DNA from 4 places in the Methylobacterium sp. Ger2507 genome. Region 2 is predicted to be linked to each of the others. Evidence: predicted binding sites of a transcription regulator. Region 2 holds the regulator's gene; each other region holds the start of a gene.
What was found. Region 2 encodes LexA, which represses DNA repair genes until DNA is damaged. Its sites were predicted from a motif close to TGTTCNNNNTGTGTTCNG; they were not measured.

Region 1: a site for LexA is predicted at 1,451-1,468, ahead of ACV7NL_RS00245 (putative DNA modification/repair radical SAM protein). Genes of this name have one in related genera too.
Region 3: a site for LexA is predicted at 1,327-1,344, ahead of ACV7NL_RS10355 (PA0069 family radical SAM protein). Genes of this name have one in related genera too.
Region 4: a site for LexA is predicted at 1,152-1,169, ahead of ACV7NL_RS15870 (trna delta -isopentenylpyrophosphate transferase). Genes of this name have one in related genera too.

Annotation. Positions count from the first base shown of each region.
Region 1 covers NZ_JBUYVC010000001.1:42,438-44,624, forward strand. Annotated here, with positions in the region: gene ACV7NL_RS00235 (alkene reductase) at 1-140, opposite strand, end outside; gene ACV7NL_RS00240 (SDR family oxidoreductase) at 192-965, opposite strand; gene ACV7NL_RS00245 (putative DNA modification/repair radical SAM protein) at 1,471-2,187, shown strand, end outside.
Region 2 covers NZ_JBUYVC010000001.1:2,581,495-2,583,681, forward strand. Annotated here, with positions in the region: gene ACV7NL_RS11960 (ComEC/Rec2 family competence protein) at 1-477, shown strand, start outside; gene lexA (transcriptional repressor LexA) at 471-1,223, opposite strand; gene ACV7NL_RS11970 (calcium-binding protein) at 1,768-2,187, shown strand, end outside.
Region 3 covers NZ_JBUYVC010000001.1:2,226,758-2,228,944, reverse strand. Annotated here, with positions in the region: gene ACV7NL_RS10360 (ribonuclease HII) at 1-209, shown strand, start outside; gene ACV7NL_RS10355 (PA0069 family radical SAM protein) at 175-1,299, opposite strand; gene ACV7NL_RS10350 (glycosyltransferase family protein) at 1,487-2,008, shown strand; gene ACV7NL_RS10345 (PilZ domain-containing protein) at 2,024-2,187, opposite strand, start outside.
Region 4 covers NZ_JBUYVC010000001.1:3,442,907-3,445,093, forward strand. Annotated here, with positions in the region: gene recD2 (SF1B family DNA helicase RecD2) at 1-376, opposite strand, end outside; gene ACV7NL_RS15870 (trna delta -isopentenylpyrophosphate transferase) at 428-1,117, opposite strand; gene ACV7NL_RS15875 (hypothetical protein) at 1,355-1,690, shown strand; gene ACV7NL_RS15880 (hypothetical protein) at 1,815-2,078, opposite strand.

The DNA.
Region 1 (2,187 bases), 2.5 Mb from region 2:
GCGCGCTGGCGGTAGTATTCGACCATCAGGTCGGTCGGGACGTGGGCATGGGTGGCGCGGCCGCGCGTCAGCGGCGCCATGAAGATGCGGTTCCGGCAATCGATGCTGCCGAGGCGGATGGGATCGAAGAGGGTGGGCATGGTTAATCCTGCGAGGGCGGGTTTGGTTTCGGTGGCGGAGGGGAAAAGGGATCAGCCGGCGTCGGCGAATGCCGCGTAGAGGCTCATCCCGCCGTCGACGAGGATGGTCTCGCCGACGATGTAATCGGACAGGTCGCTGGCCAGGAACACGGCCGCCGAGGCGATGTCCTCGACGCGCCCGATGCGGCCGTAAGGGATCTGCGACACCGTTTTCCGCAGGTTCTCGCCCTGCATCTCGTCGGCGTTGATGCCGGTCCTCACGGCGCCCGGGGCGATGGCGTTCACGCGCACCCCGCGCGGGGCGAATTCCTGGGCGAGGCTGCGCATCAGCATCGCCGTGCCGCCCTTGGAGGCCGCATAGTTCACGTGCCCGCCCCACGGGATGCGGTCATGGACCGATCCCATCAGGATTAGCTTTCCCGACGCCACCGAAACGTCGCGGGGGCCTTGGGCCACGAACCGGCGCAGCGCGGCCCGGGAGACGAGGAACTGGCCCGTCAGGTTGGTCGCGATGACGGCATTCCAGGCGTCGAGCGTCATGTCGAGGGTCGGGCTGTCCCGCTGGACGCCGGCGTTCGCCACGACGATGTCGATGGCCCCGAACCGCGTCACCGCGGCCTCGAACATCCCGGCGACGGCGTCCTCGTCCCCGGTGTCGGCCTTCGCAGCGGACCACGACGTCCCGATTGCATCGAGTTCGCGGCCCATCTCGGCGATGGCGTCGTCGTTGCTCCGGTAGTTCAGCACGACCGAGGCGCCGGCCTTGGCGTACGCCATGGCGATGGCGCGGCCTATTCCCGACGAGGCCCCGGTCACCAGGGCCACCTGTCCATCCAATCGCATTGCGGATCGCTCATCCTAATAGGTTGCCCGGGGCGGGCGGGAGCGCGTCGCACGTCCCGACCCGATGTCCCGGAATTAATGGTACGATGTCGTCCTATTAATGTACAAGCCTCTCGGGCCCGCCTGGTTCCACGTGGAATGGCGATCTCGGAGACCTGGACGATGCGCGCCCAGGTTCGGTTCAGGCCGTCCATCCCGGCGGTGGCCTCCGACGCGAACGTCCGAAGCCCCGGTGCACGAGCGTCCCGCCACATCCGCAGGCCCTTCAGAACCGTCGCGGACGGAGGTGGCGGACCATGCGAAATCCTCACCGATTTTAACGGCTTAGCTTTACAAATGGACGATCAAGTACGATTATACCGGACACAGGAAGAGCTTCCCGCATCGGGCCTCAGGGCCATCAGAAACCGTTTCGACGGCGCGTCGCAGGGCGTCGACGCGTGCGGTTCCGGGAAGCCCCTCGCCGCCGGAACAGACAGGGTACGAAATGGCTCAGCTCGATACGCGCGAGAAGCTTGAGATCCTCGCGGACGCCGCCAAGTACGACGCCTCGTGCTCATCCTCGGGGACGACGAAGCGCAACTCGAAGGACGGCAAGGGCATCGGCTCGACGCTGGGCGGGGGCGGCATCTGCCACGCCTACACGCCCGACGGGCGCTGCATCTCGCTCCTGAAGATCCTGCTGACCAACAGCTGCATCTTCGACTGCCACTACTGCATCAACCGGAAGAGCTCCAACGTGCGCCGGGCTCGGTTCACCGCGCAGGAGGTCGTGCAGCTGACCCTGGACTTCTACCGCCGGAACTACATCGAAGGGCTGTTCCTCTCGTCGGGCATCATGTCGACCTCGAACTACACCATGGAGCAGATCGCGGAGGTCGCCCGATCCCTGCGGGAGGACCACGACTTCCGGGGCTACATCCACCTCAAGACCATCCCCGACGCCGACCCCGAGCTCATCGAGCGGGCCGGCCGCTACGCCGACCGCATCTCGATCAACGTCGAGCTCCCCACGACGAGCGGCCTGAGGCGACTTGCGCCGGAGAAGTCCGAGGCCCGGATCGAGGGCGCCATGGGCGGCATGCGCACGGCCATCGAGGACGGCCAGGACGCGGTCAAAAAGTACAGGTCCGCCCCGAAGTTCGCGCCGGCGGGGCAGTCGACGCAGATGATCGTGGGCGCCGACGCCGCCACGGACCGGGAC
Region 2 (2,187 bases):
CAATGGCTGAAAGCGGATGGCGATGCCCGGAAGGCCGGCGCCGTCCCGGCCTTTCCGGACGCCCGGTGCGATGGCCTCGGCTGTACCCTGACCCTGCCGGATGGGCGCAGGGTCGCCCTCGTCACCGACAAGCGCGCCTTCCCGGAGGATTGCGCCCGGGCCGATATCCTGATCAGCCGCCAATCGGCCCCGCCGGGCTGCGCCGCGGCGTTCGTCCTCGACCGGACCTTCCTGGCGGCACACGGCGCGGCGGCCTTGCGCCTCACGCGCGAGGGCGCCCGCGTCGTTACGACCCGGCGCCCGGGAGAAGCCGTTCCCTGGCGACCCGTGGCACCTGCCAACACGGACGCACCGGCGCGTGCCGCACCGGACATCGTGCCGGCAGCGCCGATCGGGCGAGCAAAGGACGCACCAGGTTCGCCCGGCGAAGGGCCGGGCGAAGGAATTGGCGAAGGGACCGGCGAAGAGCCTCAGTAACGACGCACGAGACTGACGAGGCGCCCCTGGATCTGCACCCGATCAGGGCCGAGCACGCGGGTCTCGTAGGCCGGATTGGCGGCCTCGAGAGCGATGGACGATCCCCGTCGGCGCAGGCGCTTGAGGGTCGCTTCCTCGTCATCGATCAGGGCCACGATGATGTCCCCGGTGTTCGCCGTGTCCTGCTTGCGGATCACCACGAGATCGCCGTCGAGAATGCCGGCCTCGATCATCGAATCGCCGCGCACCTCCAGGGCATAGTGCTCGCCACCCGCGAGGAAGTCCGGCGACATCGTCACCGAATGGCTCTGCTCCTGGATGGCCGAGATCGGCGTACCGGCCGCGATCCGCCCCATCACCGGGATCGTCACAGCCCGGCCGCTCTCGTCGGTCGCCTGGGTGGTCGGCAGGCGTGAGATGGAGGCGCCGGCCGGCACACCCTTCCCCTTGCCGCCCTCGACCACGCTCGGGGTGAAGCGACGGACTTCCGCCGCAGGCGCGGTCCGCGCCGAGGCGGATTGACCGCCGAGGCTCTCGGGCATCCGGATCACCTCGATGGCGCGGGCCCGGTTCGGCAGACGCCGCAGAAAGCCCCGCTCCTCCAAGGCCGTGATCAGGCGGTGGATGCCCGATTTCGACTTCAGATCGAGGGCGTCCTTCATTTCGTCGAAGGACGGGGGAACGCCGCTCTCGCGCATCCGAAGCTGGATGAACTGGAGCAAATCCAGTTGCTTACGCGTCAACATGCGGAACACTCTTCGTTGGAGACATTGGCTGCGGCGGACGACCACAGAAACAAACCACGAACACGTTAAACGTTCCGCAAGTGTTCTGCAAGAGTTCCTTAAAGAAGGCGGAATTCGTGCGCGGTGGCGCGCGTCCGATCCCAATTCAGGGCCGGTCGGGTTGGTCCGGTCACCGGTCACCGGTCACCAGAGCATCCGGACGCAACTCTGGCAATATCCGGATCGGGCGGAAAGGCCGCCAGAGCGCTGACCTTGCCCCGCGATCGACGGCGCTCAGGTTTCGTGCGCGTCGGGCAGGCATGAACCGGGAAGGCGCGCGTTTCTCGACTCTGTCGCACCCGGATCGGCCGTTCGCCGCATTCCGCAAAGGCACGGCGCGATGCGATGCGATGGACGGCTCGCGCTACAAAGCATCATAGACTGCAAGCCTTGCCTCTCATCTCTCCTTAACCAAGAGAAAACCCCGTCGTTGTGTCCTTTACTGCCTATAGATAGATATTCCCCTTATAGAAAAACGCCAGAACAACGACAAGGCCAAGCAAACATGTCGAAAATCATTGCGTATTGGGACAGTGAAAGTTCCCGCAATGCCGCTGGCGGCCAAGCAGACCTCATCCTGGCGACGGCGCAAGGCGCGGCGGATGGCTGGGCGAAACACATCCAGGGCGACGCCGTGATCGAGATCGCCATCGCGATGGGCAATTTCGCCGGCGGAAATGTCCTGGCCAATGCCGGTCCCAGCTATGCCTGGGACGGCCAGGGATGGACCTTCGCCCCGATCCTGGAAGCGCGCGAGGGTTGGGATGGCAATGGAGGCGAGGCGGACGGCAAGGTCACCCTGGGCCAGGACAAGCTGGGCGATCTCTTCTTCGATCCGCAGGGACAAGCCGGTGTCCCGTCCAACAAGATCGACGCGTTCGGGCTGTTCCAGCACGAGATCGCCCATGCCATCGGGTTCATTGAT
Region 3 (2,187 bases), 350 kb from region 2:
CCTCGATCGTCGCCAAGACCCTGCGCGATGCGCTGATGCGGCGCCTCGCCGGGCGCTATCCGGATTACGGCTGGGCCAGCAATGTCGGCTACGGCACCCGCACGCACCTGGCGGGGCTGGCGGCTGTCGGCCGCTCGCCGCATCACCGCCTCAGCTTCACCCGTGCCTACGATCTCAGAACAGGGACAGCTGGTCGGTCGGCACCCTGAACAGGTCGGTGCGCAGGCGGCGGCGCTCTTCGGGATAACCGAGACGCTGGCGGGCGAGGCGCATGCGGTCGCGGATCAGGTCGGCATAGGCGCCGGTGCCGGTCATGCGGGTGCCGAAGGCGGCGTCGTAGGCCTTGCCGCCCCGGGCCTGCCGGACGAGCGACATCACGTGCCGGCGCCGCCCCGGGTAATGCTCGGCGAACCAGTCGTCGACCAGGGCATCGAGTTCGAGGGGCAGCCGCAGCAGGACATGGCTCGCCTCGATGGCCCCGAGGGCGCGCGCCCGGGTCAGGATCGCCTCGACCTCGTGATCGTTCAGCGACGGGATGATCGGTGCCGCAATCACCATCACGGGAATGCCGGCTTCGCTCAGCCGGCCGATCGCTTCCAGGCGCTTCTCCGGATGCGGGGCGCGCGGTTCCAGGCGGCGCGCCAGCTCCGGATCCAGGGTGGTGACCGACACCGCGACCTTCACGAGCCCGTCCCGCGCCATCTCGGCCAGGAGGTCGATGTCGCGCAGGACGAGGTTCGACTTCGTGACGATGCCGACCGGGTGGCGGAAACGGGCCAGGATTTCGAGCACCGAGCGGGTCAGGCGATGCTCGCGCTCGATCGGCTGATAGGGATCGGTGGCGGTCCCGAGGGCGATGGTGGCCGGGCGATAGTTTGCAGCCGACAGCTCCCGCTCCAGCAGGACGGCCGCATTCGCCTTGTGAAACAGCTTGGTCTCGAAATCGAGGCCGGGCGAGAGCCCGACATAGGCGTGGTTCGGACGGGCGAAGCAGTAGACGCAGCCGTGCTCGCAGCCCCGATAGGGGTTGATCGAGCGATCGAACGAGATATCGGGCGAGGTGTTGCGGGTGATCAGGGTGCGCGCCTGCTCCGGCAGGACCTCGGTGCGCAAAGGCGCCGGTGCATCGCGATCCGGCCAGCCATCCGCGAAGGCCTCCTGCCCCGTCGGCTCGAAGCGGCTGCCCGGATTGGCCGTGGCGCCCCGGCCGCGGCGGCCCGACGGCAGGGGCGTGGTCTCGGCAAGGCGCCGGGGCGCGCTCTCCGTCACCGTGAGATCGGCCGTTCGCGTGTTCCGCATCCGCTCCAGCATTCCCGTTGCCCGGACGAGAACATAACACGAACGAACAGGCGCGTCCCAGCAGAAGTCGCGAGGCCGTCTGGTCCGAGGCCAGCATTCCCCCCCCCTGCACGCGCCTCCGTAGTGTGAGATGGGCCATCAGAGACGTGGAAATTTGGCCTCACGCAAAAATGCGGTATGCGCGCGCATGATTTCGGCACTGATCTCCGTCACGCGGCCCAACGACCCGGAAGCGATCGATCTGCTGGCCGACACCCTCGGCGCTCTGGTGGCGGGTGTGGCGGCGGGGCTCGTCGGCGATGCGGTGATCATCGTGGCCGGTGCGAACCCGGCGATCGAGACGGTCGCGGAGGCGACGGGCGCCAAGGTGGTCCTGCGCGGACGCGGCGCGTCGCCGTGGTCGGCCGGCGCCAGAGCGGCGCGGCGGGACTGGGTGCTCTGCCTCGAAGCCGGCGATGTCCCGGCGGAGGGCTGGATCCGCCTGCTCGACCGCTTCATCGGCACTGCCCGACCGGAGGTGTCCCTGGCGCGCCTGCGCCGTCCGCATACCAGCCTGCCGTCCCGGCTCGCCGCGCGGGGCGAGAGCGTCATCGGCGTGACCGCGCCGCGACCGGGCGATCTCGTACGCCGGGACCGGCTGCTGTCGGGGCCGAAATTCGCGCGGCGGCTCAAGGTCCGCCGGGTTCCGGCCCGTCTCGAGCGATCATGAGGTGAGCGAGGGCGCCTAAAGGCGCTCGTTCCAGCCCGGCGTGTAGCGGATCACCCGTCCGGATTTCATGATTACCAGAAAGCTTTTCGGCACGCCGGAGGCGGGACAGTCGAACAGTTCGATGCGCATCCCGATTCGCGCGTCGGCGCCATTCGACATGTCGTGGATCAAACAGGTGA
Region 4 (2,187 bases), 860 kb from region 2:
CGAAGGTGTCCGCGCCGAACAGCGCCACGATGCGCGCGGCCATGGCCGGTCCGATGCCGCGCATCTGGCCCGAGGCGAGGTAGCGGGCGATGCCGTCGCGGCCCGTCGGCGGCGTCACCCGCAGGGTCTCGGCCCGGAACTGCAGCCCGTGCTGGCGGTCGCTGGTCCATTGGCCCGCGGCGGCGATCCACTCGCCCGCCGCGATCGCCGGGGCGTGGCCGACCAGGGGCACGAGGTCGCGCCGGCCCGCCACGTGCACCTTGAGCACGCAGAAGCCGGTCTCGGCGTTGTGGAAGGTGACGCGCTCGATCGTGCCCGCGAGGGTGTCGTGGCCCGGATGCGGTTCGATCTCGCCCGGGCGGATCATCCTGTTCACGCAACGAGTCCTGCGTCAGGCTCAGGCCACGCGGCGGCTGTTTCTGTTGAATCAGGCCGCGCGGCGGCTGGGTTTCTTCGGCGGCCAGCCCAGGGCGACGAGGCGGGCGCGGGCGTAGTCGCGGACTTCGTCGCGGGTGCCCGGCGGCATTCCGGCGAGCACCTGCTGGGTTTCGGCATCGAGCATCAGGTCGGTCACCGCGTCGATGCTGTCCTGCGCGTCGATGCGGCGCTTCAGGTCGGCCTCGGCCTCCGTCACCGCGTCGAACGGATCGGGATCCGCGAAGGCGTCGTCGACGGCCTCGATCGCGGCCGGGTGGCCCTGCCGGAACTCGTCGGCCTCCTCCTCGGAATAGACCAGCCCGTGCAGTTCCAGGAGCTTGAGGATCACCCGGTCCTTGGCGCGCTTCTCCGCCATGGCGTAGACGTAGCCGGCCTGGCGGCCGGACACCCGGTAGTTCACGTTGACCAGGGCCTCGCCGATCGACCACTCGACCCGCTCGGTCCCGGCCTTCGTCCCGGTTTTGGTCCCCGCCATCCTGCCCGTCACCAGGATGACGGCCTCGTCGCGCTCGGCCCGCACCAGGGTCGGCGGGTCGAAGGTGATGCCGGCCTGGGCCGCGATCCGCTCCAGGGTCCGGTGATAGATCACCGCCGTGCCCTGCACGCGCCAGACATTGCCGCCGAAGGGTTCCCCGTAGCGGACCAGAATGTCCGCGATCTGCTTGTCCGCCGTTCTCATCCGGTCCGCCCGTCGCGATGCGGAGCCCCCATCGCGTTCATAATTTGTTCCGACCGTTCCGATGTGGTTCCGGCGGGTCGCGTCTGCAAGTGGGTCTTTGCGAGTGGGTCTTTGCGAGTGGGTGCGTCGCATTCGATGGTCGGCTAGAGTTGCCCGCCGGAGACGTTGCCCTCGCGCCGCAGCAGAGACCCCGTCGAACCGGCATCATCCCAAGCAAGCATGACCATAGGAGCCTCGATGACCGCGCTGATCTTCTCCGTGTCACGCTCCGATGGCGAGGGCGTCTACCGGATGGAGGCGACGAAGACGCCACGGGGCGTGCGCTTCACCTGCACCTGCCCGGAGGGGGTCGCGGACCAGCATTGCGAGCACCGCCTCGCCCTGCTCCTGGGCGATGTCGCCCACCTCGCCTCGGTCGATCCCGCGGCGGTGGAGGCGCTCAAGGGCCTGACCCGGGGCTCGCCCCTGATGCACGCCGTCCATCGCCTGGCCCAGGCGGAGGCCGCGGAGGCCGAGGCCCGCGCCGACCTGGAGCGCGCCCGGCAGGTGCTCGCCACCATCTTGGGTGGATGAATCCACCATTCCGGGTGGATGAATCCACCGTTCTGGGTGGATGAATCCGCCGTTCTGGGCGGCTCGCCCCGCCGGCCGGGCGGTGACCTCGGCCGGGCGGGCAGCCGGACCCGGTGCGTCGGCTTCAGCCCCGGTCGGGCCGCGCCTCCCAGATCGCGGCCTCGACGAAGGGACGCCGAAGCTGCGGCCCGGCGCCGCTGCGGTGGATGAAGTCGTTGGCGCCGGGATGGCGGCGGATGGCCTTGGCCAGGTTCAGCCGGTAGCCGGCCGCGAACACGAAGGGCGGCGCCATCGGGTCGGCCATGAAGGCCTCGATGGCCGCCTTGACCTCGGTCTCGGGGATGAGGCCCAGGTCGCACAGGGCGCGGATCGTCAGCTTCTCGGTCATGCGGTCCTCCATAGGCGCAAGGGGGATCGGCGCAAGGGGGATCGGCGCAAGGGGGGCGCCGCCGCAACGCGGCCTTGAGCCGAGGCACCGCACCGGCTACGTCTTGGTG